DNA from 2 places in the Brevundimonas sp. TWP2-1 genome. Region 1 is predicted to be linked to the other one. Evidence: predicted binding sites of a transcription regulator. Region 1 holds the regulator's gene; the other holds the start of a gene.
The links. Region 1 encodes LexA, which represses DNA repair genes until DNA is damaged. Its sites were predicted from a motif close to ATGTTCNCNANNTGTTCT; they were not measured.
Positions count from the first base shown of each region.

Region 1 (15,673 bases):
CGTCTCGGGCAGGACGCCGTCGGGCGACAAGCCGGCGAAGACCAGGCCGGCCTTCTGCTCGATCGCCTCGCGATAGTTGATGTTGACCTCGTAGCGGTGGCGGTGACGCTCGCTGATGGCGGTGGAGCCGTAGATTTCGGCGATCTTGGATCCAGCCGTCAGGGTCGAATCATAGGCGCCCAGCCGCATGGTGCCGCCCAGGTCGCCGCCCTGCTGGCGCAGAACCCGCTGGTTGCCCTGGGTCCATTCGGTCATCAGGCCGACGACCGGCTCGGCGGTCGGACCGAATTCGGTGGACGAGGCCTTGGGATAGCCGGCCAGGTTCCGCGCCGCCTCGATAACCGCCATCTGCATGCCGAAGCAGATGCCGAAATAGGGAATGTTGCGTTCGCGGGCGAACCGCGCCGCCTCGATCTTGCCTTCCGAGCCGCGCTCGCCGAATCCGCCCGGCACCAGGACGGCATGGGCGCCTTGCAGCCGCTGTTCGCAGGCCTCGGGGTCGCCTTCGAAGGTGTCGGCCTCGACCCAGTCGATGTTGACCTTGACGTTGTTGGCCACCCCGCCGTGATGCAGGGCCTCGATCAGGGACTTATAGGCGTCCTTGAGCACGGTATATTTGCCGACCACGGCGATGGTGACTTCGCCGTCCGGCTGAAGCCGCCGCCTCGCGATCTCCTGCCACATCGTCAGGTCGGGCTCCGGCGCGTCGTCGATGCCGAAATGGGCCAGGACTTCACGGTCCAGACCTTCGCGGTGGTAATCCAGCGGCACGGCGTAGATGTCGGCCGAGTCCATCGCCTGGATCACGCCGCTTTCGCGCACATTGCAGAACAGGCCGATTTTGCGCTTCTCTTCCGCCGGGATCGGAAACTCGCAGCGGCACAGCAGGATGTCCGGCTGAATGCCGATCGAGCGCAGTTCCTTGACCGAGTGCTGCGTCGGCTTGGTCTTCATCTCGCCGGCGGTCTTGATGAAGGGCAGCAGCGTCAGGTGGACGAAGCAGGACTGACCGCGCGGCAGATCCTGGCCCAGCTGACGGATGGCTTCGAAGAACGGCAGGCCCTCGATGTCGCCGACCGTGCCGCCGATCTCGACCAGGACGAAATCGACCTCCTCGCCGTCATCGGTCAGAGCCTTGGTCAGGCAGAAGGATTTGATCTGGTCGGTGACGTGGGGAATGACCTGGACGGTCGCGCCCAGATAGTCGCCGCGACGTTCCTTCTCCAGGATGGTCGAATAGATCCGGCCGGTGGTGATATTGTCGGACTTGGCCGCCGACACACCCGTGAACCGCTCGTAGTGGCCCAGGTCCAGGTCGGTCTCGGCGCCGTCGTCGGTCACGAAGACCTCGCCATGCTGGTACGGGCTCATCGTGCCCGGATCGACGTTCAGATAGGGGTCCAGCTTGCGCAGCCGGACCTTGTAGCCACGCGCCTGCAGAAGAGCGCCGAGAGCGGCAGAGGCGAGGCCTTTTCCTAGCGAGGAAACCACGCCGCCGGTGATGAACACATAGCGAGCCATGGGCGGACACCTTACTCCATGATTCGCGAACGGCGCATCGCCCGCTGCGAATCGAACTGTTGATCAAAAGAAGAAAGCGCGCCCTGCGGCGCGCTTTCGGGAAGTCGGATCGTTGGCCTGACCGTTACTGGGCGGGCTGTTGGGCCGGCGCCGTCGTCGCCGACGGCAGGCTGGCTTCCAGATCGTCCAGCGACGGAGCCGTCGGCTGGGCCGGAGCGGCGGGCTGTTGCTGGGCGGGTGCCTGCTGCTGAGTCTGCGGCGTGGTGGCCAGCGAGCCGACGGCGTCGGCGTCGATCACCGAGACCGAAGCGCGGTCCATGTTGCCGACGACGGTCAGGACGATGGTCAGGCCGAACAGCAGGAAGGCCAGGATCCAGGTCACCTTCGTCAGCAGGTTGCCTGCGCCGCGCGCCGTCATGAAGCCCGACGGTCCGCCGCCCATGCCCAGGGCGCCGCCCTCGGAACGTTGAAGCAGCACCACGCCCGTCAGGGACACGGCGATGATGATGATGGCGACGAGCAGGATGGTCTGGAGCATGGCGTCATTCATGTGGGCGCGGATCTGCGCCGATCAAGCGGCGGCCTCTATCATCGAAGCCGGCCCGGAGCAAACGTCAGGCAGCCGCTTTGACGATAGGCATGAAATCGTCGGCCTTCAGCGACGCCCCGCCGACCAGGGCGCCGCCGACTTCCGGCGTGGCCAGAATGTCCTGGGCGTTTTCGGGCTTCACCGAGCCGCCGTAAAGGATCGGCGCGGTTCGCGCGCTCTCGCCCAGCCGCTTGATTATGGCCGCACGGATGGCGGCATGGACTTCGGCGATCTGTTCCAGCGTCGGCGTCAGACCGGTCCCGATGGCCCATACCGGCTCATAGGCCACGGCGAAGTCGCGCTCGGACAGGCCCATGGGCAAGGAAGCCTCGACCTGTGTGGAAACGACGGCGATGGCCTCGCCCGCCTCGCGTTGCTCCAGCGTTTCGCCGACGCAGACGATGGGCTCCAGCCCCGCGGCGATAGCGGCCTCGACCTTGGCGGCGACATCCGCATCGGTCTCGCCAAAGGCGGCGCGGCGTTCCGAATGCCCAAGGATCACGACGGTCGCGCCCGCATCGGCCAGCATTTCCGCAGATACCGAGCCGGTGAAGGCGCCGACCGGTTTCTCATGGCAGTCCTGACCGCCCACGGCGACGCCGCTGCCGGTCAGAGCCGCACGCATCCGATCGACCAGCGTGGCCGGCGGGCACAGGACGACCCTAGGCCCCTGCCCTGCTGCGCTGACGGCGTCCCTTATCGCTTCAGCCTGCGCCAGGGCGGCCGACAGGCCGTTCATCTTCCAATTGCCGACGATCAACTTCACGGATTGTTTCATGGCCGCCTGTCTAGAAGGCGAAAACCGCGAAGCCAAGGGGCTCCGCCGCAATCCGAACACGATGCCGTCCTTGCAGCAGCGTGCCCGGCCCGACTATACGCGACCACTGACGCCAACATCGGCCCCAATCTCGGCCAGTCTCGGGTTTTCGAATGCTTACCGCCTTCCGCGCCTTCTCTCGATCCAAATGGGCGGCCGCCCTCCTTGTCCTGATCGCGATCAGCTTCGTGATCGTCGGCGCGCGGATGGACGTGTTCTCGAACCTGGGTCCCAAGCACGTCATCGATGCGGGCGACCGTTCGATGAACGAGGTGGAGTTCCGCACGGCCTTCGATCAGGTGCGTGAACGCCTGCAGCAGCAGGTCGGCCGTCCTCTGACCAACGAGGAACTGGTCGCGGAGAACATCCACACCCGGTTCCTGACCGAGCAGACCCAGCAGCTGGGCTTCCTGAACTGGGCCTGGAAGGCGGGCATCCGCCCGGGCAAGGAACTGATCGTCAAGCAGATCCGCCAGATCCCAGCCTTCTTCAACTCGGTCACCGGCCAGTTCGACCAACAGGCCTATGAGGCCGCCCTGGCCCAGCAGAACCTGACCCCGGCCATGCTGGAACAGGACCTGCGCGACCAATACGTCACCGAACATTTCGGCGCCGCCGTCTTCGCCGGCGCCCGCGTGCCGCGCATCTATGGTGCGCTGCTGGCCGGATCGGCCTTCGAAAGCCGCGACGGTCGCTGGTTCGAGGTCACGTCTGCAATGGCGGGCCAGGTCCCCGCCCCGACCGACGCCCAGCTGAACGCCTTCATCCAGGAAAACGCCGAACGCCTGCGTGCGCCGGAGTTCCGCATGGTCTCCGTCGTCCTGTTCACGCCTGAAGCCTCGGCCGCGACGCCGATTTCGGAAGACCGCATCCGCGAGCGTTTCGAGTTCAAGAAGGACACTCTGGGCAAGCCCGAAACCCGCACCTTCGTCACCCTGACGGCGCCGAACCGCGAAACGGCCCAGAAGATCGCCGCCGCCCTGCGCGCCGGCCAGTCGCCGGCCGACGTCGGTCGCGCCAACAACGTCACGCCCGCGACCTTCGACGCCACGCCCCGCTCCGCCATCGGCGACGCCGCGACGGCCGGCGCCGTCTTCGGCCTGCAAGCCAACCAGGTTTCCGACCCGGTCCAGGCCGGCGTCGGCTTCGCCGTGGCCAAGGTCACCGCCATCCAGCCCGCCGCGCCTGCGACGCTGGAGAGCGCACGTGAAGAACTGATCCAGGAACTGCGCGCCGAAGACGTGAAGACCCAGACCTACGCCAAGGTCGAGAAGTACGAAGCCGCTCGCACGGCCGGCAAGAACCTGGCCGACGCCGCCCGCGAAGCCGGCGGCCGCGTGGTCGATCTGCCGCCCTTCACCCGCGACGGCAAACTGCCGAACGCCCAGGCGCTGAACGCCCCGCCGCAAATCTTCGAGACGGCCTGGGGTCTGACCAAAGGCGGCGAAAGCGACGTGATCGACGCCGGCCAGGGCCAGTATTTCGCCGTGCGCGTGAACGACATCCGTCCGTCGGCCCTGCCAACCTTGGCCGAGGTGCGCGAGCCCCTGACGGCCCAATGGATCCAGCGCGAGACGATGCGTCGCCTTTCGACCAAGGCGGAAGAACTGACCACCCGCGTCCGCAACGGCGAGGAGATCGCCGCCGTCGCCCGCTCGGTCAATGCGCCCCTGACGGTCCGCACCGGCGTCGTCCGCAACCAGGCGACGCAGGACTCGCTGGGTCAGGGCGTGCTGCAAGGTCTGTTCGGCCAGTCCAAGGGCCAGGCCTTCTCACAACCCGCGTCGCAGACCGCCTATGTCGTCGGTCGCGTGGACAACGTCCGTGCCGCCAATCCCGCCGTGGCAGGGCCGCTGGCCGAGCAGGTTCGTCCGCGCCTGACGCAGGAACTGGTCCAGGCCATGGTCGAGACGTCCTTCGCCGCCGGCGCCCAGCGCTCCAAGGCCAAGAACGACCCGGCTCAGGCCCGCTCGGCCCTGGGCCTGTCGGCCGACGCGACGCCCGCCGCCCCGGCGCAATGACCGAGGCCGTATCGGGGCAAGCCGACTTCGACGCCTTCGGCTCCGGCCTTTCGGCCGGTCGGCCGCAGGTGGTGGTGCGCCGGATCATCGACGATCTGGAAACGCCGGTCTCGGCCTATCTGAAACTGGGTCGGCACCGCCCCTACGCCTGTCTGCTGGAATCTGTCGAGGGCGGTGCGGTCAAGGGACGGTATTCGATCCTGACGCTGGACCCCGACGTCGTCTGGCGCTGTCGTTCGAACGCGGCGGAACTGTCGCGCGGGCCGGCCATCGCCGAGGGCCGGTTCACGCCCGAAGCCCTGCCGACGCTTCAATCGCTGCGCGCCCTGATCGCGGCGTCGAAGTTCGATCTGCCCGATGGCCTGCCGCCCATGGCCGCCGGCCTGTTCGGTGTCTTCGGCTACGACATGGTTCGCCTGCTGGAGCCGCTGGGCGCGCCCAACCCCGATCCTCTGGATCTGCCGGACGCCGTTCTGACCCGTCCGTCGCTGGTCGCCATCTTCGATTCCGTGCGCCACGAGATCGTTCTCATCTCCGCCGCCTATCCCGACGCCGGCATCGCCCCACGCGAGGCCTTCGACGCCGCTGTGGCGCGACTGGATGCCTTCGAGACCGCGCTGCGCGAGCCCCTGCCCGTCCGCGCCGCGCCGCAGGAAACGCCGGCGCCGACCTTCACTTCACCCGTGAACGAAGCCGCGTTCGGCGAAATGGTCGCCAAGGCCAAGGACTACATCGGCGCGGGCGACATCTTCCAGGTCGTGCTCAGCCACCGGTTTTCGGCGCTCTGGACCGAGGATCCGTTCGCCTTCTATCGGTCCCTGCGTCGCCAGAACCCCTCACCTTATCTATTCTATCTGAACTTCGAGGGCTTCCAGCTGGCCGGTTCCAGCCCCGAGATTCTGGTTCGGCTGAAAGACGGGGAGGTCACCATTCGCCCGCTTGCCGGCACCCGCATGCGCGGCGCGACGCCCGAGGCGGACAAGGCGCTGGAAGTCGAACTGCTGGCCGACCCCAAGGAACGGGCCGAGCATCTGATGCTGCTGGACCTGGGCCGCAACGATGTCGGTCGGGTCGCTGCACCCGGCACGGTCGAGGTGACCGAGAGCTTCGTCGTCGAACGCTATAGCCAGGTCATGCACATAGTCTCCAACGTGCGCGGCAAGGCCGATCCGAAGCTGGACGCCGTCGACACCCTGCTGGCGGCCCTTCCTGCCGGCACTTTGTCCGGCGCGCCAAAGGTGCGGGCCATGGAAGTCATCGACGAGTTAGAAAGCGAGAAGCGTGGCGTCGGCTACGGTGGCGGCGTCGGCTACATCTCGGCCGGCGGCGAGGCGGACATCTGCATCACCCTGCGCACCGCCCTGTTCGCCGACGACCGGATTTTCGTCCAGGCCGGCGCCGGCGTGGTCGCCGACAGCGATCCTGCGGCCGAATACGCCGAGACCCAGCACAAGGCGCGCGCGCCGATGCGGGCGGCCGACGACGCCTGGCGCTTCCGCACCGGCAATCGTTAGCGCGTAACGGTCATTGTCGGATCGTCGAAGTGAACCCCAGGGCCGACGATGACGACGCCCGCCATCAGCACAGCCGCCGTCGCGGCGAATGCAGCGGCGCCGAGGGCGGCGACCGGGTTGGGCTTTGTCTCGACCACGACCAGCTTCGCCTTGGCGGCGGCGATCTTGGCGGCGATATCTTTTTCAGCGGCGAGTTTCACAGCCGCATTTATCTCCGGGTCGGGTTAAAATGCGCTTTACCGCCGCGCCCGCTTGGCGCGGACGCCTGTCGAGCCTAGAAGCCAAGCCATGATCCTCGTCGTCGATAACTACGACAGCTTCACCTATAACCTCGTCCACTACCTCGCGGAGTTGGGCGCGCCGACGCATGTGGTGCGCAACGACGACCTGACGGTGGACGAAGCGTGGGCGCTGAACCCCGCCGCCGTGCTGTTGTCGCCCGGCCCCTGTGCGCCGGACCAGGCCGGCATCTGCCTGCCGCTGATCGAGACCGCTCCGTCGTCGATGCCGATCCTGGGCGTCTGCCTGGGCCATCAGGCGATCGGCCAAGCCTTCGGCGGCGACGTGATCCGCGCCAAGACGCTGATGCACGGAAAAACCTCGCCCATCCTGCACGAGGGCAAGAGCGTCTTCGCCGGCCTGCCGTCGCCCTTCACCGCCACCCGCTATCATTCGCTGGCCGTGAAGCGCGAGAGCCTGCCCGACTGTCTGGAGGTCACGTCCTGGACCGCCGATGGTGAGATCATGGGCCTGCAGCACCGCACCCGCCCGATTCACGGCGTGCAGTTCCACCCGGAATCCATCGCCACCGAACACGGTCACGATATGCTGGCCAACTTCCTTGAGATCGCCGGCGTGAAGCGCCTCGCGGCCGCCTGATCGTGGGCGACGGGTTCAAGCCGATCCTCGCCCGACTGGTCGAGGGCCATCCGCTGACATCGCAACAGGCGCACGACTTCTTCGCCGCCTGCCTGCGCGGCGAGCCGACCCCGTCGCAAGTCGCAGCCGCCGTCACCGCCATGCGGATGCGCGGCGAGACGGTGGATGAGATCGCCGCCTTCGCCGGCGCCATGCGCGAGGCCGCTCTCACGCTGGATCATCCGTACGAGGTGATCGACACCTGCGGCACCGGCGGCGACGGTCAGCACACCTACAACATTTCCACGGCCGCCGCCCTCGTTCTGGCCGGCGCGGGCCTGAAGGTCGCCAAACATGGCAACCGGGCGATGTCTTCGAAATCAGGGTCTTCCGACGTTCTGTCGATCCTGGGCGTGAACCTGATAGCGGATCAGGCTCAGCAGAGGAAGGCGCTGGACGAGGCCGGCATCTGCTTCCTGTTCGCGCCCGCCTACCACGGGGCCATGCGCCATGTCGGGCCCGTGCGAGCTGAGATTGGTTTTCGCACAGTTTTCAATCTTTTGGGGCCGCTATCAAACCCGGCATCTGCGAAACGCCAGGTCATGGGCGTCTATGATCCCCGCCTGCTGGAGCCCTTGGCCGAGGTGCTGGGTCGGCTCGGCGCGACCCGAGCCTGGACGGTCCATGGACAGGGCCTGGACGAACTGGCGACCTCTGGATCGACCGAAGTCGCGGAATGGAAGGACGGCGCGGTTCGCCGCTTCCAGGTCACGCCCGAGGACGCCGGCCTGCCGCGCGCCTCCATCGCAGACATCCGTGGCGGCGACGCCGAGGAGAACGCCGTCGCCCTGCGCGCGCTGCTGGCGGGAGCCACAGGTCCCTACCGCGACATCGTGCTGCTGAACGCCGCCGCCGCCCTCGTGGTATCGGACCGGGCGGCCGACCTTGCCGAAGGCGCTATCCTCGCCGCCGCCGCCATAGACGACGGCCGGGCCGCCGAGGCTCTGGAGCGTCTGGCCCGCATCACCTCCACGCCGCTGGAAAGCGAAGACCCCGCATGACCGACGTTCTGGACCACATCGCCGCCTACAAGCGCCAAGACGTCGCCGCCCGCAAGGCCGCCACGTCGCAGGACGCGATTGAGGCTCTCGCCCGCACCGCTTCGGCTCCGCGTCGTTTCCGCGCCGCCCTTGAGTGTGTGGGAGAAGAGACCGGTCGTCCCGCCCTGATCGCCGAGATCAAGAAGGCCAGTCCGTCCAAGGGGCTGATCCGGCCCGACTTCGACCCGCCGGCCCTGGCGCGTGCTTACCAGGCGGGCGGCGCGGCATGCCTCTCTGTCTTGACCGACGGCCCCAGTTTCCAGGGCGATGACGCCTATCTGGGCCAGGCCCGCGATGCGGTGGCCCTGCCCTGTCTGCGCAAGGATTTCCTGGTCGATCCTTGGCAGGTCGCCGAGAGCCGCGCTTTGGGCGCCGACTGCATCCTGATCATCCTGGCCATGGTCGATGATCGGCTGGCTGCAGAACTGCTGTCCGAGGCCGAACGCTTCGGCATGGACGCCCTGATCGAAACCCATGACGAAGAAGAGATGGCCCGCGCCTGTGCGCTCGGGGGCGATCTGGTCGGGGTCAATAATCGGTCGCTGCGCACCTTCGAGGTCGACCTGGAAGTGACCGAGCGCCTGTCGATGCTCAGCCCGGTCCGCGCCCTGCTGGTCGCCGAAAGCGGCATCTTCACGCCTGAAGATGTCGAGCGCGTCTCGGCCGCCCACGCCCAGGCCATACTGGTCGGAGAGAGCCTGATGCGTCAGGCGGATGTCGAGGCGGCGACGCGGCAACTGCTGGCGGCCTGATCGCATTCCTTGCGTCACGCGGCGTCCTAAGGGCGCTGTTAAGTTGACATTAGGAAGGAACACTTACAGAACATCGACAAATGTTCACGGCCCGTTCCGATTCGTCGGCGGGCGCATGAGGGCCTGGCGATGCTCACGCGCAAGCAGCACGAACTGCTGATGTTCATCCACGAACGGATACAGGAGACGGGCGTCTCCCCTTCGTTCGACGAGATGAAGGAGGCGCTGGATTTGGCGTCCAAGTCGGGCATCCACCGGCTGATCACGGCGCTGGAGGAGCGCGGCTTCATCCGCCGCCTCGCCCACCGCGCCCGAGCCCTGGAAGTCACCAAACTGCCCGAACAGGCCACGGCCGGCGCGCCGCGCGGCCGGGCCGGGTTCAAGCCTGACGTGATCGAAGGCGGCGGCGGCCGCGCCGTGGCGCCGCTTGCGGCCAATGACACTCGAGAACTGCCGCTGATGGGCAAGATCGCCGCCGGCACGCCAATCGACGCCATCGAGCACGAGACGGCGCGCTATCCCGTTCCTGAATCCATGCTGGGCTCGGGCGAACATTACCTGCTTGAGATCGAAGGCGATTCGATGATCGAGGCGGGCATTCTGAACGGCGACATGGTGGTCATCAAATCGACCGACAACGCCTCCTCGGGCGAGATCGTCGTGGCGCTGGTCGAAGGCGAACACGCAACGCTGAAGCGGCTTCGCAAGAAGGGCGCCTCCATCGCGCTGGAGCCCGCCAACCGCAACTATGAAACCAAGATCTACGGGTCGGATCAGGTCGCCGTTCAGGGCAAGCTGGTCGGCCTCATGCGCCGCTATCACTGACGTCCGGGTTCGGCTGGCGTGCCCAGGGGCGGTCGCCCCGCACGTCGGCCGTCCAGACGGCGCGCCATCGGCCCGTTTCAGACGGACTGACACGCCATAACTCGACCGCGCCGCCTCTGGCGAAATCGACGCCGTCGAGCACCAGGCGATCCTGACAAGCACTTGGGATTGATGTGACGACCGCGCGTACGCTTATGACGGGCGCCGCGCGGCATAAGGCCTCCATCTGGTCCGGACTGGGAGACCTGCGTCCCCACCAGATCGCGACAGGACCGACCCGCTCAGCTTCTGGCCGACAAGAAAAGCGCTCGCAGACCCAGCCCGTCTCAGGCCGATCCGTCATGGTCAGGCCGCGCCGCCGCGACCACAGATCGACGGCGAACTCTCGGACGCCGGGCCTGACGACGACCGCCTCCCTCTCGCGATGAAATGCGGCGTTTGTCCCCCCGTCTCCGATCCACACATCCGGCGTCGGCGCGCGCGGCCAGACCAGCACCGCCGCCGCCAGCGGCAGGCCCAGCCATCGCAGCCGCCCCTGCCACAGACAGATGAACAGCACCCCCAGGAAGGCGATCGGCAGGACATAGTCCGGCGCACTGGCCACCGTTCGCACCGCCCCCGGCAGCCCCGCCGTCCAGGTTCCGATCGACAGCATCAGATCGACGCCCGATCCCGCAACCGCCAGGAAAGGCCCGCCCAATCCCAGCGGCTCCAGCGCGGCTCCAATGGCCAGGGCCGGCATCAGGATGAAGTCCGCGACTGGCGACGTGCCCAGGTTCGCCAACAGCCCGTACATGGCCGTGCGATTGAAATGCTGCATGGCGAACGGCCCGGTCGCCAGCCCCGCCACGACGCTGGCCGCGACGGCCGCCGTCAGCCAGCCGCCGAACCGCTGGATCGCCAGGATCGGCCACGGGGCGGAAATCTCTCGCGTTCGTTTGGGCCAGGCCTCGACCAGGGCGACCAGTGCGGCGGTCGCCGCGAACGACATCTGGAAGCCCGGCGTGACGATGGCTTCCGGCTGGATGGCCAGGACGATGAAGGCCGCGACGGCCAGGCCGTGCATCGTCACCGCCTGGCGATCCAACAGGATGGCCAGGAAGGCGATGGAGGCGGTGATGGCCGCTCGCTCGGCCGGGGGCGGCGCACCCGACACCACCAGATAGACGCCCACCGCCGTCAGTCCCGCCATGGCCGCGACCTTCTTGCCCGGAACCCGCAGCGCCAGCCAAGGCCAGGCCGCCACGCCCAGCCGCACGGCGAAGAAGACGAAACCGCCGACGATGGCCATGTGCAGCCCGGACACCGACAGGATGTGCGCCAGGCCGGAATCCCGCATGACGTCCATGTCCTCCTGACTGATCCAGGTTTCGTGGCTGGTGGTCATGGCGGCGGCGATGCCGCCCGTCCGCTCGCCCAGGCGCGCCACGATCCGCTCCGCCAGGGCGTACCGCGCGCCATTTACGGCCATCGCCAACCGAAGCCGCCATGGCGGCGGCGCGAGATCGGCCGGCCGTGTCTCACCCAGGGCGAAGGCCACGCCGCCCATCCCCTGGAAGAAGGCGTTGCGGCCGAAATCATAGGCGCCGGGGCTGGCCGGCGCCGGTGGCGGATTGAGGATGCCGAAGAGACGGATCGCCTCGCCTGGTTTGGGCGGTTCGCCCCGCACCGTCGCCCGCAAACGCACGGGCGTCTGTTCGGGCGTCAGCCCGGGTATCCAGACCGGCGCGATCACGATCCGCGCGCCCCTCTGGCCAGGACTGTCGACGTCCACGACCCAGGCCTCGATCACAGTCGGCTCGCTCATTGCGGGCGCGATGGGCGCGGCGACCATTTCGGTGCGGACCTTGGCGGCCGCCAAACCGCCGGCGACACAGGCCATCATCAACAACGGCCAGGTCAGACGTCGCGCCCATCCCCGCCGCCTGGCCGCGATCCAGGCCGCAAAGGCGACGACTCCGCCCAGCAACAGAGGCCACAACCCCGGCTCGATCCGCAGGGCGAAATAGACCGCGGCGCCGGCGCCGAACGCGACCGGTGCCCACAACCGCCATCGCAGCGTCTGCGCCGCGACCTCCTCGCCCAACCACGCGCGCAATCGCGCGGCGGGGGTAGGCTTTGCCGCGTCGGGGCGTATAAGGGCCTCGCTTACGGACCCATCGCCTATGACCTCACCCTCCTCGACTGTCGTCACCCGCTTCGCCCCCTCGCCGACAGGCTATCTGCATATCGGCGGAGCGAGAACCGCTTTGTTCAACTGGCTGTACGCCAAGAGACACGCTGGGCGTTTCCTGATCCGGGTCGAGGACACCGACCGCGAACGCTCCACCGACGAGGCGGTCAAGGCCATCTTCGACGGCCTGAGCTGGCTGGAGCTGTTCGCCGACGAAGAGCCGGTGTTCCAGTACAGCCGCGCCGACCGCCATCGCGAGGTGGTCGATCAACTGCTCGAAACGGGCCACGCCTACCGTGACTTCACCTCTGCCGAGGACACCGGCCGTCTGCGCGATGAAGCCAAGGCCGAAAAACGCACCTTCGAATCGCCTTGGCGCGACCGCGAGCCCACGGTCGATGACCTGGCCCTACCCCACGTCGTGCGCTTCCGCCGCCCCAAGGCGACGACCGTCACCGTCGCCGACGAGGTTCAGGGTTCGGTCAGCTGGTCCACCGAAGATCTCGACGACTTGGTCCTGCTGCGCTCGGACGGGGCGCCGACCTACAATCTCGCCGTCGTCGTGGACGATCACGACATGGGCGTGACCCACGTCATTCGCGGCGATGACCATCTGAACAACGCCGCCCGCCAGAGCCTGATCTACGACGCCCTGCGCTGGACCCGGCCGACCTTCGCCCATATCCCTCTGATCCACGGGCCCGACGGCGCCAAACTGTCAAAACGCCACGGGGCCCAAGCTGTCCACGAATATGCCGAGATGGGCTATCTGCCCGAGGCCATGCGCAACTATCTGGCCCGGCTGGGCTGGGCCCACGGTGACGACGAACTGTTCAGCGACGCCCAGGCGGTGGAATGGTTCGATCTCGCCGGCATCGGCAAGGCTCCGGCCCGGCTGGACTTCGACAAGCTGGCTCACGTCAATTCGCACTGGCTGCGTCTTGCCGACGACGAGCGCCTGGCCAAGCTGACGCTGGACATGCACCTGCAGCGCGGACACATCCTCGCCGAGGCGGACGAAGCCCGGCTTCAACGCGCCATGCCCTTCGTGAAGGACCGCGCCAAGACCGTGCTGGACCTGGCCGATCAGACCGCATTCGTCCTGAAGACTCGCCCGCTGGTTCTCGACGACAAGGGACAGGCCCTGCTGACCGGTGAGACTCTGGACCGCCTCGGTCGCCTGCGTGACCGGCTGGCTCTGTTCCAGTCTTGGGACGTTTTCGCACTGGAAGCCGAGCTCAAAGCCTTCGCTGAATCCGAGGGCGTCGGCTTCGGCAAGATCGGTCCGCCGATGCGCGCGGCCCTTACCGCTGGGTCAACATCACCCGATATTGCACGAACTTTGTCAGCTCTTGGGCGCGACGAAAGTCTCGGGCGCTTGGATGATGCGCTGCAACAGACTAAGTGATCACCCACAAACCAAAAAGCGGCCGACGCCTCCCCGCGCTGGACGTATGATGCAAAGGGGCATTCATGACTGAACAAGCCAAACCCGCCAGCTCGGCGACCCTGTCCTTCGAGGACAAGACCGTCGAGTTGCCGGTCCTTTCGGGCTCCACCGGCCCGGACGTCATCGACATCCGCAAGCTCTATGCGGGAACGGGCGCCTTCACCTTCGATCCGGGCTTCACCTCCACGGCTGCGTGCGAATCGGCCCTGACCTACATCGACGGCGATGCCGGCGTGCTTCTGCACCGTGGCTATCCCATCGATCAGTTGGCGTCGAAGTCGAACTTCGTCGAGGTCTGCCACCTGCTTCTGCACGGCGAGCTGCCGACGGCCGAGCAGTTCGAGAAGTTCGAAGACAGCATCACCATGCACACGATGCTGCACAGCCAGTTCGACCGCTTCTTCGAGGGTTTCCGCCGCGACGCCCACCCGATGGCCATCATGGTCGGCACCGTCGGCGCCCTGTCAGCCTTCTATCACGACAGCCTGGACATCCATGATCCGGTGCAGCGCGACATCTCGGCCATCCGCCTGATCGCCAAGATGCCGACCATCGCGGCCCGCGCCTATAAATATCACATCGGCCAGCCGTTCGTGTCGCCGCGCAACGACCTGTCCTATGCCGAGAACTTCCTGCGCATGTGCTTCGCCGTGCCGGCCGAGGACTATAACGTAGATCCGGCCCTGGTGCGCGCCATGGACCGCATCTTCACCCTGCACGCCGACCACGAACAGAACGCCTCGACCTCGACCGTCCGCTTGGCCGGTTCGTCGGGCGCCAATCCGTTCGCCTGTATCGCCGCCGGCATCGCCTGCCTGTGGGGCCCGTCGCACGGCGGCGCCAACGAAGAGGCGCTGACCATGCTCAAACAGATCGGCACGCCGGAAAACATCCCCGATTTCATCCAGGGGGTGAAGGACCGCAAGTACAAGCTGATGGGCTTCGGCCACCGCGTGTACAAGAACTACGATCCGCGCGCCAAGGTCATGCAACAGTCGGCCTATGAAGTCCTGGCCGCCACGGGCCGCGAGAACGACCCGCTGTTCCTGGTCGCCAAGGAGCTGGAGAAGGTCGCCCTGTCGGACGAATATTTCACCTCGCGCAAACTGTTCCCGAACGTCGATTTCTATTCGGGCATCACCCTGTCGGCGATGGGCTTCCCGACCAGCATGTTCACCGTCCTGTTCGCCCTGGCCCGCACCGTGGGCTGGATCGCCCAGTGGCAGGAAATGATGGCCGATCCCTCGCAGAAGATCGGTCGCCCGCGTCAGCTCTACACGGGCCCGACCGAGCGCGACTACGTGCCGATCGAACAGCGCGGCTGATCGACGAAACTGAAATTCAGAGCGCCGGGGAGCCATCCCCGGCGTTTTTCTTTGCGGTCAGACCAGCTGCAGATCGGCGAACCGCGCGGCCAAATCGTCCAGATCGCGGTGCATGTGCGCCACGCCGATGGCGGCGGCGCCCAACGCCATGTCGTCGCCCTCTACGGCCATGGACAGGGCCAGGCTCTGGTCGATCGGCCCCATGGGCGTGGCGGCCTTACCCTGCGAAAGGGCCTCCAGCCGCTCCACCGCACGCGCAGCGTCCTGCGACCAGGGATCCAGCCGCGCGCCTGCGCCTTCGGCCTGGAAACCCCGCCCCAGGATGACGATGTCGCTGCGCACCCGCCAGAAGGCGCGCGCCAGGGCGGCGCGGTCCGCGGTTTCACGCTGGGGCCCCGGCAGATCGATCACGTTCTTGGCCGCCTGACCCAGCGCATCCAGCCGTCGTTTCAGATCGGCATGGCGTCGGGTGATCTCGGACGCGTCCGACGCATCGCCTCGGGATATCAAGGCCAACAGCGCCGCCGCCTCCCCCGCCGCCTCGCGCGCCTGCAGCTTGAACGACTGGCGGGCGTGCCGGGGAAACAGCGCCAGGATCGCCAGGACCCCCACACCGCTGCCGACCAGGATTTCCATCACCCGATCCAGGGCCAGCGACGCCGGTCCTTCAGCGCCCGTCCCGCCGGCGATGACGATGGTCGCCGTCACGGGCGCGATCTTCAGCCAGG
Region 1 covers NZ_JAFCWR010000001.1:507,480-523,152, reverse strand. Annotated here, with positions in the region: gene ACP7BH_RS02655 (CTP synthase) at 1-1,521, opposite strand, end outside; gene secG (preprotein translocase subunit SecG) at 1,646-2,071, opposite strand; gene tpiA (triose-phosphate isomerase) at 2,136-2,888, opposite strand; gene ACP7BH_RS02640 (peptidyl-prolyl cis-trans isomerase) at 3,041-4,948, shown strand; gene trpE (anthranilate synthase component I) at 4,945-6,462, shown strand; gene ACP7BH_RS02630 (peptidoglycan-binding protein) at 6,459-6,662, opposite strand; gene ACP7BH_RS02625 (anthranilate synthase component II) at 6,751-7,341, shown strand; gene trpD (anthranilate phosphoribosyltransferase) at 7,344-8,381, shown strand; gene trpC (indole-3-glycerol phosphate synthase TrpC) at 8,378-9,172, shown strand; gene lexA (transcriptional repressor LexA) at 9,302-9,997, shown strand; gene ACP7BH_RS02605 (ComEC/Rec2 family competence protein) at 9,978-12,083, opposite strand; gene gltX (glutamate--tRNA ligase) at 12,163-13,578, shown strand; gene gltA (citrate synthase) at 13,644-14,945, shown strand; gene ACP7BH_RS02590 (FUSC family protein) at 15,003-15,673, opposite strand, start outside.

Region 2 (15,673 bases), 310 kb from region 1:
TCGCCCTGCGGCCTCGGACTGGCGCAAATCCTGCACGATCCCCATGTCAGACATTCGCCTTGATCCCCGCCGACACTGATCCATCCACGCACTGCAACAATCCCTTGCCGCCTTCGGGGTTGTCGTCGCACGTGGGATGGGTAATTGTCATTTTTTGAAGACCTTCGCAGCCAGAGTACTGGCATCAATGTGAGGGAAGCGCGTTTCGGGCCATTTCGGTTCGCCCCGCGGGAGTGAGATAAGGGTCTATGACCAAAGCAGCCGGCTCAGACGCCAAAAGCACTCTGTACTGCTCGTTCTGCGGAAAGAGCCAGCACGAGGTCCGCAAACTCATCGCGGGCCCGACCGTCTTCATCTGCGATGAATGCGTCGAACTGTGCATGGACATCATCCGCGAAGAGCACAAGATCGGCTTCAAGAAGACGACCGACGGGGTTCCCACGCCCAAGGAGATCCGCGACGTCCTGGATGACTATGTCATCGGACAGAGCCACGCCAAGAAGGTGCTCTCCGTCGCCGTCCACAACCACTACAAGCGTCTGAACCACGCGACGAAGAACAACGACGTCGAGCTGGCCAAGTCGAACATCATGCTGATCGGGCCGACCGGCTCGGGCAAGACGCTGTTGGCCCAGACGCTGGCGCGTATCATCGATGTACCCTTCACCATGGCCGACGCCACGACCCTGACCGAAGCCGGTTACGTGGGCGAGGATGTCGAGAACATCATCCTGAAGCTGCTCCAGGCCTCCGATTACAACGTCGAACGGGCTCAGCGCGGCATCGTCTACATCGACGAAATCGACAAGATCAGCCGCAAGTCGGACAACCCCTCGATCACCCGCGACGTCTCGGGCGAGGGCGTGCAGCAGGCCCTGCTGAAGATAATGGAAGGCACTGTCGCCTCCGTTCCGCCCCAGGGCGGTCGCAAGCACCCGCAGCAGGAGTTCCTGCAGGTCGACACCGCCAACATCCTCTTCATCGTCGGCGGCGCCTTCGCCGGCCTTGAGAAGGTGATCGCGGCGCGCGGGGCGGGCGCCTCGATCGGCTTCGGCGCCAAGGTCAAGGAAATCGACGAGCGTCGCACAGGCGACATCCTCAAGGGCGTCGAGCCTGACGACCTGATGCGGTTCGGCCTCATCCCCGAGTTCATCGGCCGTCTGCCTGTTCTGGCGACGCTGGAAGACTTGGACGAAGCGGCGCTGGTCACCATCCTGACCGAGCCGAAGAACGCGCTGGTCAAACAGTACAAGCGCCTGTTCGAGATGGAGAATGTCGAGCTGACCTTCACCGACGACGCCCTGATCGCCGTCGCCAAGAAGGCCATCACCCGCAAGACCGGCGCGCGTGGTCTGCGTTCGATCCTGGAAGGCATTCTGCTGGAAACCATGTTCGAACTGCCGACCTTCGAAGGCGTCGAAGAGGTCGTGGTCAACGCCGAGGTCATCGAAGGCAAGGCTCAGCCCCTGCTGATCTATTCCGAAGTGTCGAAGAAAAAGGCCGACGGCGCCGCCTGATCGGGCCATTGATCGAAAAGAATTGGGCCGGGGAGGGCGACCTCCCCGGCCTTTTTCGTTCAGTTCGGCGTATTGATCAGCACGGCCGGCGTTACCGGCTGACCCGTCGCCTGGGCGACCAATTCGGCGGTGCGGGTTTCGATGACGGCTTCCAGGCGGGCCAGAAACTCGTCCTTGGGCAGGCCTACGGGGATGGGGTCGAGGAACTCCAGCGTGGCGACGCCGGGATGCTTCTCGTATTTTTCCTCAGGCCAGAAGACGCCGAGGTTGCTGGCGAGCGGCACGACCGGCATGTCGAAATCGCGGTACATGTGCCAGACGCCGGACCGATATCTGAACTTCCGGCCGACGGGCGCGAGGTGACCCTCGGGATAGATCAGGATTTTGCGGTTTTCGGCAAGGGCCTCGGCGGCGCGCATGGCCAGGGCCTTGCGCGCTTCATGGCCGCCGCAGCTATTGACGACGATGGCGCCCAGCTTCTTCAGCACGCCGCCCAGCAGTGGAAACTTCTCCAGATGGTCGCCGGTGACGAAGGCGATGTCGTCGAACTGGTCGTAGGTGGCGAAGCCGTCGCCCCAGCTCTGGTGCTTCGAGGCGATGATGAAGGCGCCCTCGGGCAGCCGATCCTTGCCGCGCACGTCCAGCCGGATGCCGGCGAAGATCGCCATGGCCTGGACCATGCGCTTCACATAGCGGCGGATGACCCAGCTGGCGGGACCGCGACCGGGCGCGAGCGCCGCAAATGCAGCCGTCAGCCCATAGCTGATCGACAAGATCCAGTAGGCGACATTGAAGGCGAAGCTGCGCATCGGGCGACTATGGCAGAAAGCTTGGCCTTGTCAGGCTCTAAGCCGCTTTTTCCAGTGCGGCCGCAGCGGTGACGCAGTTTCGACCGGCGCGCTTGGATTCGTAGAGGGCGGCATCGGCGCGCTCCAGCAGGCTGGCGGCGGTTTCGCCCCGCTGACGCTGAGCGAAGCCGGACGACAGTGTCACGGAGCCGAGGTCATCATTGGTCGAGCGCCGACGCAGGGCGCGTGAGGCCACGTCGTTGCGGATGCTTTCCAGCGCCGCCATGACGACGCCCGCGCCTTCGCCGGGGAAGATGATCGCGAATTCCTCGCCGCCGAACCGGGCCGCAAATCGGGTCTTGCCGCAGATGTTGGACAGGACGGTGGAGACATAGCGCAGCACCTGATCACCGGTCTGGTGTCCCCAGGTGTCGTTGAAGCGCTTGAAATGGTCGATGTCGAGGATGGCCAGGCTGAGCGGCGATCCGTCGTCCTCGGCGCAAGCGGCCTCAAGCCGTTCGTCGAAGGCCTTGCGGTTGGCCAGGTTGGTCAGGGCGTCGGTCATGGCGTCGCGGCGCACCTGTTCCAGGTTCTCGCGCAGGCGGATGACTTCCTTGTTGGACTTCTCCAGGCGTTTTTCCAGGATCGCGGTCTCGCGGCGCACGCGGTTGGTTGCGGTAGACAGACCGCCGACCAGATCCTTCAGCGAGGATGGATCCTCGACGGTTTCCATGGAGTGTGAGGCGTCGGCGAGGGTCTCGCCATAGTCGTGCTGGGTCTTGTGGGCCATGGCGATGGCGCTGGCGACGCTGGCCAGTTCGCGGTCGAGGACGGCGCCGACATCACGGATCTGATCCGGCAGACGCCCGCGCGGCAGGAACTCCGCGGCCAGCATCTCCGACGTCTTGTCGGTGATGACCGTGGACTGTGCGAGAAGGCGTCGGATTTCCTGGGCCAGGGCGCCGTCAGGATCGCTGAGATAGTGCAGCCAGAGTTCGAAGTTCAGCGGCGTCGGCCAGACGCCCGCCTTTTCCATTTCGGCGATGACATCACGCGCCAGGGCGTAGGCTTGTGGACCCCGGAGCGACGTCTCGACCTGATTGAACATTCTTCTTCCCCTTGGCTCCTGTTCTGGAGCTGTATCGGGGCGCAGACTAAGGAGTGTTCCGTAATGCAGGGTAAACGGCGCGGGATTTCACCGCGCCGTTATGTACGAATTCAGGGGCGGACGACGACCGGGCGGCGAAGGAAGGCCGGGATGTCGTCGCCGAAGCCGCGCACGCCCTGACGTTGCGTGTCGTCCTTGGCGGCCTTGCGGTCGCCGCGACGGTCGGATTGCAGCAGGTGAGGCTCGCGGTCGGCGCGGTCGGGACGCTCTGCACGGTCCGTACGCGGGGCGCGGGGTGCCTCGACCGCTTCGACCGTCTCGACGGCTTCAACCGCTACCGGGGCAGGAGCGGCAACTTCGACAGCGGCGGCTTCCGGGCGGGCCTTGCGCCGGCTGCGGCTGCGGGGGGCTTCGGTTTCCTGAGCCTGAGCAGCTTGAGGTGCAGCAACGGCGACGACTTCGGTCGGCTCGGCGGCGGGGGCGCTGCTGTTGCGCGACCGGCTGCGGCTGCGCTCTCCCGAACGCTCACGTCCGCCGGAGCGTTTGTCGTCGCGGGCGGGGCCGTCCTTGATGGCGGCGAAGTCGATGCCGTCCAGAACCAGCTCCTGCGGGTCCATCTTGATCAGCTTCAGCACCTTATCCAGCGACTTGTCGTCGGCCGGGGTCACGATCATGAAGGCCTGGCCTAGCTTGCCCGCGCGGCCGGTGCGGCCGATCCGGTGAACATAGTCGTCGGCGTGGTGCGAGACGTCGTAGTTGAAGACGTGGCTGACGTCCGGGATGTCCAGACCGCGCGCGGCGACGTCGGAGGCCACCAGGATCTTCAGCGCGCCCGAGCGGAAGTCCGCCAGGGTTTTGGTGCGTTGCGACTGGTCCAGGTCGCCGTGGATCGGCGCGGCGTCGAAGCCGTGCTGCTTCAGCGACTTGGCGACGATATCGACTTCGGATTTGCGGTTGCAGAAGACGATGCCGTTGCGCACGTCCTCACGGCCGACCAGCGCGCGCAGGGCGGTGCGCTTGGCCTTGGGGTCCGAGGTGGGGATGCGGACGACGTACTGGGTGATGGTGTCGGCGGTCATCGCCGGACGCGAGGCCTCGATCCGGGTCGGATCCTTAAGGAAGGCGGCCGTCAGGCGCGTGATCTCGGGCGGCATTGTGGCCGAGAAGAACAAGGTCTGGCGACGCGGCGGCGTCAGTTTGAAGATCTTCTCGATGTCGGGGATGAAGCCCATGTCGAGCATGCGGTCGGCCTCGTCCACGACCATGATCTCGACGCCGTTCAGCATCATCTTGCCGCGTTCGAACAGGTCCAGAAGGCGGCCCGGCGTGGCGATCAGGACATCGACGCCCTTGTTCAGGGCCGCGACCTGGTCGCCCATGGAGACGCCGCCGATCAGCAGCACCCAGGTCAGTTTGGTGCCCTTGGCGTATTTGGCGAAGCTTTCCGCGACCTGGTCGGCCAGCTCGCGGGTCGGGGCCAGGACGATGGCGCGCGGCATCCGGGCGCGGGCTCGACCGGTGGACAGGCGATCGACCAGCGGCAGGGTGAAGGCGGCCGTCTTGCCGGTGCCGGTCTGGGCGATGCCCAGGACGTCGCGGCCGGCGAGGGCGACCGGGATCGCCTGTTCCTGAATGGGGGTGGCGGTCGTGTAGCCGGTGTCGGCGACGGCCTTAAGAGTCGTGGGCGAAAGGCCCAATTGGGAAAATTCGGTCATGAATCCTTGGGAGAGAAAGCGTCTGCGTGCATCAAGCAACGGAACCGCCCCTCTTTGGGCGAGCGGGCGGCGCGTTTCGCAGACCTGTCCCGAGGCTGGGGGCGATATAGAAGTCCCTGCGCCAAAGTCAAGTATTCACGATATGTCGTCCGAGCGGACTGTGCGGAATAAATTCCCACGGTCAAGCTGGAACTCTGCTTGACTCCTTGTCCCCTGAAGGATGCATATAAGAGAACAAAAGGAGAACCGTGGTGCGGCCCGATCACGATATCGAAGTCCTGCGCGAACGTCTGAAAGCGATGGAAACGGACGCATCTCCGACCGACGATGCACGCTTCAACCTGGGGTATGAGGAGGCGGACCGGCATCTAGGCGGGCTGGCGATCCATGCCCTGCACGAGATCTACGCCCCGACCACGCCAGATACGACGGCGGCCTTGGGGTTCGCCGTGGGGCTTGTTCAGCGGGCGGCGGGCGACCGGCCCGTGGTCTGGGGCGTGCAGGCCATGGCAGGGTTGGAGACGGGGCAGATCCATGGGCCGGGCTTGCGCGAGATGGGGCTGGATCCCGGCCGGGTGGTGCTGGTGCGAGTCAAGGAGACGAAGGACCTGCTGACGGCGGGAGAAGAGGCGCTGACTTGCGGCGCCGTGGGGGCGGTGCTGCTGACCACCTGGGGCGAGAGCAAGATGTTGAGTCTGACGGCGACGCGGCGGTTGTCGATGGCGGCGGGGCAGGGACGAGCGACGGCGATTCTGACGCGCTTGGCGGCCCAACCCCAGCCGAGCGCTGCCGAGACCCGGTGGCGGGTCAGGGGGGCTTTGTCGCGCGCGCTGGAAGCCGAGGCGCCCGGTCATCCGACCTATGCGGTTGAACTACTGCGACATCGGCTGGGCGCGCAGCCTAACACCTGGATCATGGAGTGGGATCGTGAGCGCGAAGTCTTCCAAAAAGGCGGACATGAATACTTGGAACGAGCGGCGATATCTGGCGATCTGGTTTCCCCTGTTGCCGACGGATCGGTTGCGGCGTGAGGAGGGACAGGCCGACTCTTCGGCTGAGCCGGTGACCGTCTTGGTGGAAAAGGTGAAGGGCGCGCTGCGTCTGGCGGCCGCGAATGTGCAGGCGCTGGCGCTGGGCCTTTCGCCCGGCATGACCCTGGCCGATGCTCGGGCGCGGGCGCCGGACATCCGGGTGGTCGCGCACCGGCCCGAGGCGGACGCGGCCCTGCTGAAAAGGGTGTTGCTGGATTTCGGCCGGTTCACGCCGATGGCGGCGACCGACGGTGCGGACGGGCTGACGCTGGACGTGACGGGCTGCTCCCATCTGTTCGGGGGCGAAGAAGGTCTGGTCCGGTCGGTCGTGGCTAGGGCGCGAGGTGTCGGGTTGGCGGTTCGTCTGGCCCTGGCCGGCACGCCCGAGACGGCGCGCGCCCTGGCGCGGTTCGGGCGTGGTGGAATTTACGAGGGGGAGGGGCAGAGCCAGGCGCTGCGCCACCTGCCTGTCGCGGCGCTGGAGCTGTCGGACAAGGAGACGCAGGCCCTGTCGCGGGCGGGACTGAAGACCCTGGCTCATCTGGCCGACCGTCCCACCGCGCCCATCGCCGCGCGCTTCGGCGTGGCGGCGGCGACGCGGCTGAACCGGGTGATGGGGCGTGAGGACGCTCGGATCCGGCCCGAACGGCCTGTGCTGGTCATTTGCGTCAATCGCATTCTGGTCGAGCCGATCACGGAGACGACCGACATTGAGGCGGTTATCGGCGATCTGCTGGTCGAGGCCATGGATCAGCTCGACCTGCGCGGTCAGGGCGGTCGGGCCTTCCAGACCGCCTTCTTCCGTCTGGATGGAGAGGTGCGCCACATCACGGTTCGCACCGGTCGGCCCAGCCGGGATGTCGTTGGAGTGTTGCGCCTGTTCCGCGAACGGCTGGCGGCCTTGGCGCGGCCGCTGGATCCCGGTTTCGGCTTCGACCAGTTGCGGCTGTCCGTGCCGGTCGCCGATCGTCTGGCGTCCAAGCAGCGGGGCTTCGACCGGACGCCGCCGGGCGCCGAGGACTTGGGCCGGCTGATCGACCGTCTGACCGCGCGCCTGGGGGCGGAGGCCGTCAGCCGATTCGAATCGGTAGAGTCGCATCGACCCGAGCGCGCAGTGCGTCTGACCCCTGCGGCCCTGCCGATGGGTGAGATCGCCGCCTGGCCCGAGCCGGATCCCGCCGACCCGCCGCTACGGCCGCTGCAGATGTTCGATCCGCCCCAGCCTGTCGTGGCCACGGCGGAGGTGCCCGACCATCCGCCGAACCGCTTCATCTGGCGGCGGGTGGATCACCGTCTGGTCCGGGTCGAAGGCCCCGAACGCATCGCCCCCGAATGGTGGCGCAGGCTGCGGGGGCCGCTGGAGCCCACCCGCGACTATTACCGCGTCGAGAACCAGGAGGGCCGCCGTTTCTGGCTGTTCCGCTCCGGCTTCTACGGCGAGGAGCCGGCGCCGCGCTGGTTCGTGCACGGGGTCTTCGCATGAGCGCCTATGCCGAACTGGCGACGCGCAGCAACTTCTCCTTCCTGGAAGGGGCGTCGCATCCGAAACATTTGGTGTTGAGCGCCATCCTACGCGGCCACACCGGCATGGGGCTGGCCGACCGCAACACCCTGGCGGGGGTGGTGCGGGCCTGGAGCGCGCTGAAGACGCTGCGCGAGGAGGGCTGGTCGCCCCCGGACCGGGTGCGCCAGGGCGGCGGACCTGGCGAGACGGTGCTGGTGGAGGATTCGTTTCCCATCGACATCGACCCGGAGGAGATCAAGGCGAGGGCCAAGGCTTTCAAGCTGATCCTGGGCGCGCGGCTGCGGTTCAACGATGGGACGCCGGACATCCTGGCCTATCCGGAAGATCGACAAGGCTGGGGGCGCCTGTGCCGCCTGCTGACCCTGGGCAACAGCCGAGCAAAGAAGGGCCAATGCGAGATCGGCCTGCGCGACCTGCTGCGCGCGCCCGAGGGGCTGCTGCTGATCGTCATGCCGCCGCGCCGGCTGGAGGGGCTAGAGGCCCTGCTGCGCCAGGTGAACGACGCTGCGCCGGGCGCCGTCTGGCTGGGCGGCGCCATGCGTCGGTTGGGCGACGACCGCCGCCGCCTGGCGCGGTTGAAGGCCTTTGCGGCGGCAGGCGCGCCGTTGCTGGCAGTCAACGACGTTCTCTATCACGACGCCGAACAGCGTGACCTGCAGGATGTCGTCACCTGTATCCGCGAGGGGGTGACGCTGGAGGGGGCCGGCCGCCGCCTGGACCAGAACGCCGAACGCCACCTGAAACCGCCCGCCGAAATGAGCCGCCTGTTCGCCGACGCGCCCGAGGCGGTGGCCGAGACGCAGGATGTTCTGGCGCGGGTGGCGTTCGACCTGGGGGACCTGAGCTACAACTATCCCGAAGAGCCGGTGCCGCCCGGCATGACGGCGCAGGATCGGTTGGCTGAGTTGGTGGCGACCTATGAGGAGCGGAAATATCCGCAAGGCGTGCCGGGCAAGGTGCAGGACCTTCTGAAGAAGGAGCTGACCTTCATCGCCAAGGAGGATCTGGCCCACTATTTTCTGACGATCCACGACATCGTCAGATTTGCGAACGATCAGCGCATCCTTTGTCAGGGGCGGGGTTCTGCGGCGAACTCGGCCGTCTGCTATGTTCTGGGGATCACCTCGGTCGATCCCAGTGTGCATGACGTGCTGTTTGAGCGCTTCCTTTCGTCGGATCGAAAGGAGCCGCCCGACATCGACGTCGATTTCGAGCACGAGCGGCGCGAGGAGGTCATTCAGCACATCTATGAAAGATACGGTCGTCACCGAGCCGGCATCGCCGCCACCGTGATCCGTTATCGCCCGCGCAGCGCCATCCGCGAGGTCGGAAAAGTCATGGGGCTGACCGAGGATGTGACGGCGCGTCTGGCAGGAAGCCAGTGGGGCAGTTTCGGATCGGACATCCCGGATCGGCATCTGGAGCAGGCCGGGCTCGAGGTCGGCAATCCGACCGTAACCCGTGCGGTCGCCATGACCCGGCGGCTGCTGGAGTTTCCCCGACATCTGTCCCAACACGTCGGGGGCTTCGTCCTGACCCAGGATCGGCTGGATGAATTGGTTCCCATCGGCAATGCGGCCATGCCGGACCGAACCTTCATCGAATGGGATAAGGACGATATCGACGCGCTGAGGCTGATGAAGGTCGATGTGCTGGCTCTGGGGATGCTGACCTGTATCCGAAAGGGGTTCGATCTTCTGGTTGAACATAGGCAACTGGATTTCAGGCTGGATACGGTCCCCGATGCCGACGAGGAGACCTACGAAATGCTGCAGCAGGGGCGTTCCATCGGAGTTTTCCAGGTGGAGAGTCGGGCGCAGATCAATATGCTTCCGAGGCTGAAACCGAAGCGGTTCTACGATCTGGCCATTCAGGTGGCGATTGTTCGTCCCGGGCCGATTCAGGGAAACATGGTCCATCCCTATCTGAGGCGACGGCAGGGTCTGGAAGCCGTGGACTATCCTTCTCCCGGTGCAGAGTTCGGACATCCCGATGAGTTGAAGGACGTGCTGAAAGCGACGCTGGGCGTGCCGCTCTTTCAGGAACAGGCGATGAAGATCGCGATGGTCGCGGCGTGCTTTGACGACAAGCAGGCGAACGGCATGCGCAAGGCCATGGGGACCTTCAGGGGCGATGGGAACCTAAGCCACTACGGTCAACTCATGGTCGAGGGCATGAAGGCGCGAGGGTATGATGAGGCCTTCGCCGAGCGCTGTTTCGAGCAAATCAAGGGCTTCGGCTCCTATGGCTTTCCCGAGAGCCACGCTATTTCGTTCGCCAGGCTGGTCTACATCTCGTCCTGGATCAAATGCCATCATCCGGCGGTGTTCGCTTGTGCGCTGCTGAACAGCCAGCCGATGGGATTCTATGCGCCAGCTCAGCTGGTGCGGGATGCGCAGGAGAGCCCGCAGAAGGTCGAGGTGCGGGCGATCGATGTGAACCACAGCGTCTGGGACAACACGCTGGAGCCTACGGATCGCGGTAAGGAATTTCCGGCCTTGCGCTTGGGGCTGCGTCAGATCGACGGGTTCAAGGAGGGGTGGGCCTCGAAGTTGGTCGAAGCGCGCGACGCTCCCTTCACCGATGTCGAGGAGATGGCGCGGCGAACGGGGCTAGAGGCGGCGGCGATGCGGAAACTGGCGGATGCGGATGCGTTCCGGTCGATCGGGCTGGACCGGCGCGAGGGGCTGTGGGCGGTCAGGCGGTTGCCGGACGACGAACCTCTGCCGCTGTTCCAGGCCGCGCGGGCGCGGGAGCTGGGCGCCGAGGCGGCGGCGAACCTGCCGCTGATGCCGCTGAAGGAACATATCGCCACAGACTATCAGACGACACGACTGTCGCTGAAGGGACATCCGATGCAGATCCTGCGGCCGGTGTTCCGGGCGGAGGGGGTGCTAAGCGCGGCCGAGGTCATGGCCCAGAAGCATGGGCGGCTGGTGCGCACGGCCGGGGTGGTGCTGGTGCGGCAAAGGCCGGGCACGGGCAACGCCATCTTCGTGACCATGGAGGACGAGACCGGGGTGGTGAACGCGTTGATCTGGGCGCGGCTGTTCGAGACCTTCCGGCGCGAGGTTATGGCGGCGCGGTTGATGGAGGTGGAGGGCACGGTCGAGAAGAGCGTCGAGGGTGTGCTTCACATCATGGTGCGCAAGGTGGTGGACCGTTCGGCCGAACTGAGCCGGCTGTCCGAGGATTATGACCTGCAGGTCGAGCTGTCGCGGGCGGATGCGGTGAAATATCCGCAAGGTCCACGCAGCCCGACCGGCCGGCATCCGCGCGACGTCCGCATTCTGCCGGGGTCGCGCGATTTTCACTGAGGCGGGGTCAGCCGATGGCGGGGACCGTCGCGGACGCACGCTTGCGGGTCAGGAACAGGACCAGCAGCAAGCCCAGGCCCGACGCGATGGCGCCGGCGATGGAGACGGCTGGATAGCCCAGGCCGCCGGCGATGACCGCCCCGCCAACGGCCGCGCCGATGGCGTTGCCCAGGTTGAAGGCACCGATGTTCATGGCCGAGGCCAGGTTGGGCGCGTCGCCGGCGGCGGCCATGACCCGAACCTGCAGGGGCGGCACCAAGGCGAAGCTGGCGATCCCCCACAGGAAGACCAGGATCGAGGTCGGAACCGCGAACGGCATGGCGAAGGCGAAGGCAACCAGGATGGCCGACAGCGAGGCCAGGGTGACGATCAGAGTGCGGTCCACGGACCTGTCCGCGAACCTGCCGCCCAGCCAGTTGCCCAGCGTCAGGCCCAGTCCATAGGTGACCAGCATGGCGGTGACGAAGCCGAGCGAAGCGTGGGTCTGCTCACGCAGGATCGGGGCGATATAGGTGAAGACGGTGAACATGGCGCTGGAGCCGATCACCGTCAGGGCTAGGGCCGCCAGCACTGGGCCGCGACCCAGGACACGCAGTTCCGCGGCGATGTTGCCGCCAGTCGGTGCGGGAAGATTAGGCAGGGTGAAGCGCAGGGCGGCCATGACCAGAACGCCGATCCCGGCGATGCCCCAGAAGCTGGCGCGCCAGCCCAGGGCGTCTCCGGCCCAGGTCGCCAAAGGCACGCCGACGACGTTGGCGATGGTCAGGCCCATGAACATGGCGGCGACGGCGCCTGCCTGACGGTTCGGCGCCACCAGGCTGGCGGCCACGATAGAACCGACGCCGAAGAAGGCGCCGTGGTTCAGCGAAGTGATGACCCGCGCGATCAGAAGCATCGTGTAGTCAGTCGAAATCGCCGACAGCAGGTTGCCGACGGTGAAGATGGCGGCGAGGCCGACCAGGAGGGCCCGGCGCGGCACGCGGCCGGTCGTCAGCGTCATCAACGGCGCGCCCAGCATGACGCCGAGTGCATAGGCGCTGATCAGTAGCCCAGCGGTGGGGATGGATACGCCGAGATCGGTCGCGATCACAGGCAGCAGGCCCATAGGCGCGAACTCCGTCACGCCGATGCCGAAAGCGCCGGCCGCGAGGGCCAGGAGGGGAGGATTGAGTTTCATTGAGGAGGAGACTTTCGAGACTCAGACCAGCGGCGGGTTCAGGCGAGCGAACCCTTCCTGCTGGCGATAGGGCGTGTGGGGATAGGGCGGCAGGACGTCGCTGGCGGCGTCGAGCGCGGCGATCTGGTCGGGTGTCAGGCTCCAGCCGACGGCGCCTAGGTTCTGGCGCAGCTGTTCCTCGTTGCGGGCGCCGATGATGACCGAGGAGACGGTCGGGCGTCGCAGCAGCCAGTTGATGGCGATCTGGGGCACGGTCTTGCCGGTCTCTGCCGCGACGGCGTCCAGGGCATCGACGACGCGATACAGGTGGTCGTTCTCGACGGGTGGGGCGAAGGCGGCGGTCTGGTGCAGGCGGCTGCCCTCGGGGATCGGGGCGTCGCGACGAATCTTGCCGGTCAAACGGCCCCAGCCCAGCGGGCTCCAGACCAGAGCGCCCACGCCCTGGTCCGCGCCCAGCGGCATCAGGTCGGCCTCATAGGCGCGGCCGACCAGGGAGTAATAGACCTGGTGGGCGACGAAGCGGGGGCGGGCGTCACGCTCGGCGATGCCTTGCGCCTTCATCAGCGCCCAGCCAGGATAGTTGGACACGCCGGTGTAGCGGACCTTGCCCGAGGTCACGAGCGTATCCAGCGTGGCCAGCAGTTCGTCCGCCGGGGTCGAGGCGTCGAAGGCGTGCAGTTGCAGCAGGTCGATATGGTCGGTGTCCAGGCGGCGCAGGGCGTTCTCGACCGCTCGGATCAGCCGGCCGCGCGACACGCCCCAGTCGCCCGGACCGTCGCCGGTCGGCAGGCCGGTCTTGGTCGAGATCAGCACCTGATCGCGGCGGCCCTTGATGGCGTGGCCCAGCACCTGTTCCGAGGCGCCGTCGGAATAGACGTCGGCGGTGTCGAACAGATTGACCCCGGCCTCCAGGCAGATGTCGATCAGGCGGCGCGCCTCGTCCACATCGCTGTTGCCCCAGGCCCCGAACAGCGGGCCGGAACCGCCGAAGGTGCCCGTGCCGAAGCTGAGGACCGGAACGCGCAGGCCCGATGCTCCAAGTTGACGATATTCCATGACTGTCCTCGTGACCGCGTTCGTGTTCGGAGGCACAGATGGACGCCGGCGTGCGACGGCGGTAGGCAGGCGTCAGGCCAAACATTTTTGATCTGGGCGCAAAGATGCAGATGATCGGGGTGGATCGGGCGCGCGAGATGGAAGTCTTCGTCGCCGTGATCCAGGGCGGCAACTTCTCGGCGGCGGGGCGGACGCTGGGTCTGACGCCCTCGGCCATCAGTCGGACCATCGACCGGATCGAGGCGCGGCTGGGCGTGCGGCTGATGCTGCGCACCACGCGGGTGCTGACGCTGACGCCCGAGGGGCAGGCCTATCTGGGCGCGGCGCGCCGGATACTGACCGAGCTGGACGACGCCGAACAGGCCATCGCCGACCAGGGCGCGCCGCGCGGGCGGTTGAGAGTCAGCGCCTCTCTGGCCCATGGCCGTCAGCAGGTAGTGCCGCTGCTGGGCGAGTTCGTGCGCCGTTATCCGCATATCCTGGTCGATATCAATCTGACGGACGTGGTGGTCGATGTGGCGGCGGGGCAGGCGGATGTGGCGATCCGGTTCGGGCCTTTGGCCGACAGCCCCCTGACTGCGCGGCGACTGGGTGAGACGGGGCGGACCATCGTGGCCTCGCCCGACTATCTGGCGCGGCGAGGCGTGCCGCACGTGCCAGAGGATCTGCACGATCACGACTGCCTGAACTTCAACTTTCGGCGTCAGGAGCCGGTCTGGCCGTTTCGTCGGGACGGGCGCGACTATGCGCTGACGGTGAGGGGATCGGTGGAGGCGAACAATGGCGAAACCCTGACGCAGTTGGCGCTGGCTGGCGTGGGGGTGACACGAGTGGGGCATTTCAGCGTGGGCGACGCCATCGCCGAGGGGCGGCTGGTCCCGCTGCTGGAGGATTTCAATCCTGGGGACCGCGAGCCGATCCACGCCGTCTTCGTCGGCGGCGCAAACATGCCGGCGCGGGTGCGGGTGTTCGTCGACTATCTGGCCGAACGACTGCGCTGAGACGGCCTCAAACGAAAATCGCCGGACGGGCGAACCGTCCGGCGATCTGCAAGATCAGACGTGAGGTGCGATCAGTGCTTGCCGAAGATGATGTCGCCCAGCTTGGCGAAGAAGCCCTTTTCCTCGGACTTGGCGGCGGCTGGTGCGGCCGCAGGCTTGGGGGCTTCGACCGGCTTGGGCGCTGGAGCCGGAGCAGCGGCTGCGGTCACCGGCTTTGGCGCGGCGACCGGTTCTGCGGGCTTGGGCGCTGCGACGGCGGCGGGTTTGGCGACCGGAGCGGCCTTGGGCGTTGCAGCGGGTTTCTGGGCAGCCTTGGGCGCGGCGGCTTTCTGGGCAGCAGCCTTCGGTGCGGCGGTCTTCGCGGCGGCTTTAGGCGCCGCGGCCTTGACGGCGACCGGAGCCTTGGCGGCCGGTGCGGCCTTCGGTTTGGCGGCGGCCTTCGGGGCTACGGCTTTCGCGGCGGCGGGCTTGGGAGAGGCAGCCTTGGGTGCAGCGACCTTTGCAGCAGCGGGTTTGGGCGCTGTCACTGGCTTGACGGCGGCCTTGGGCGCAGCGGTTTTCGCGGCGGCGGGCTTCACGGCGCTCGACTTCGGCGCGGCTTTAGGCTTGGAAGCGGCGGTCGCCGGCTTTGGCGACGCTGGTTTAGACGTAGACGGTGACTTGGCCATGTATTCCCCGACCCCTCGGTTTGATAAAAACGCGGCGGCGACGGGCAGACAGCGCCGGATCGCTACGATTCGCCATATTACCGGTGTTTGAGAAATGTCCGAGTCCGCTCTTCAGATAATCGCTCGCGGTCCCCGCGCCGCCGCAGAAGCCGCCGCAGAGGCCATCGACGCTGATCCCCGGCTGGAAGGCGCGACCTATTCCATTCTGGAAGAGGACGAGGACAAGGGCGTCTGGCGCATCGACGCCTTTCCCACGACCAATGACGAGGTCGAGGGACTGAAGGCCGTGCTGGCCGATCATCCGGTCACGGTCCTGGTCGAGAAGCTGGCCGACGCCGACTGGCTGGCCATGTCGCTGTCGGGTTTGCCGCCGGTCGAGGCTGGACGTTTTTTCGTCTATGGCGCGCACGATCAGGGCAAGGTGCCCGAGGGTCGGGTCACGCTGAAGATCGATGCGGGCGCCGCCTTCGGCACCGGTCACCACGGTACTACGGTCGGCTGCCTGGAGGCTTTCGACAACCTGCTGAAGACCGAAACCTTCGAGAAGGTGCTGGATGTCGGCTGCGGCACCGGCGTGCTGGCGATCGCGGCGGCCAAGACCGGCACGCCCATCGCCGTCGGCACCGACATCGACGAGCCCTCTGCGCGGATCGCCAATGAGAACGCCGAGATCAACGAGGCCAAGTGCGACTTCTATTTCGCCGACGGTTTGAGCGATCCGCGCATTGCCCGGCACCTGCCGTACGATCTGGTGTTCGCCAACATCCTGG
Region 2 covers NZ_JAFCWR010000001.1:812,495-828,167, reverse strand. Annotated here, with positions in the region: gene ACP7BH_RS04230 (HAD-IB family hydrolase) at 1-54, opposite strand, end outside; gene clpX (ATP-dependent Clp protease ATP-binding subunit ClpX) at 249-1,517, shown strand; gene ACP7BH_RS04220 (lysophospholipid acyltransferase family protein) at 1,577-2,326, opposite strand; gene ACP7BH_RS04215 (GGDEF domain-containing protein) at 2,364-3,413, opposite strand; gene ACP7BH_RS04210 (DEAD/DEAH box helicase) at 3,524-5,128, opposite strand; gene ACP7BH_RS04205 (ImuA family protein) at 5,380-6,159, shown strand; gene ACP7BH_RS04200 (Y-family DNA polymerase) at 6,086-7,642, shown strand; gene ACP7BH_RS04195 (error-prone DNA polymerase) at 7,639-11,001, shown strand; gene ACP7BH_RS04190 (MFS transporter) at 11,009-12,178, opposite strand; gene ACP7BH_RS04185 (aldo/keto reductase) at 12,200-13,234, opposite strand; gene ACP7BH_RS04180 (LysR substrate-binding domain-containing protein) at 13,339-14,235, shown strand; gene ACP7BH_RS04175 (hypothetical protein) at 14,307-14,813, opposite strand; gene ACP7BH_RS04170 (50S ribosomal protein L11 methyltransferase) at 14,998-15,673, shown strand, end outside.
Region 2: ACP7BH_RS04205 (ImuA family protein) is a predicted target of LexA. The motif match lies at 5,360-5,377, and genes of this name have one in related genera.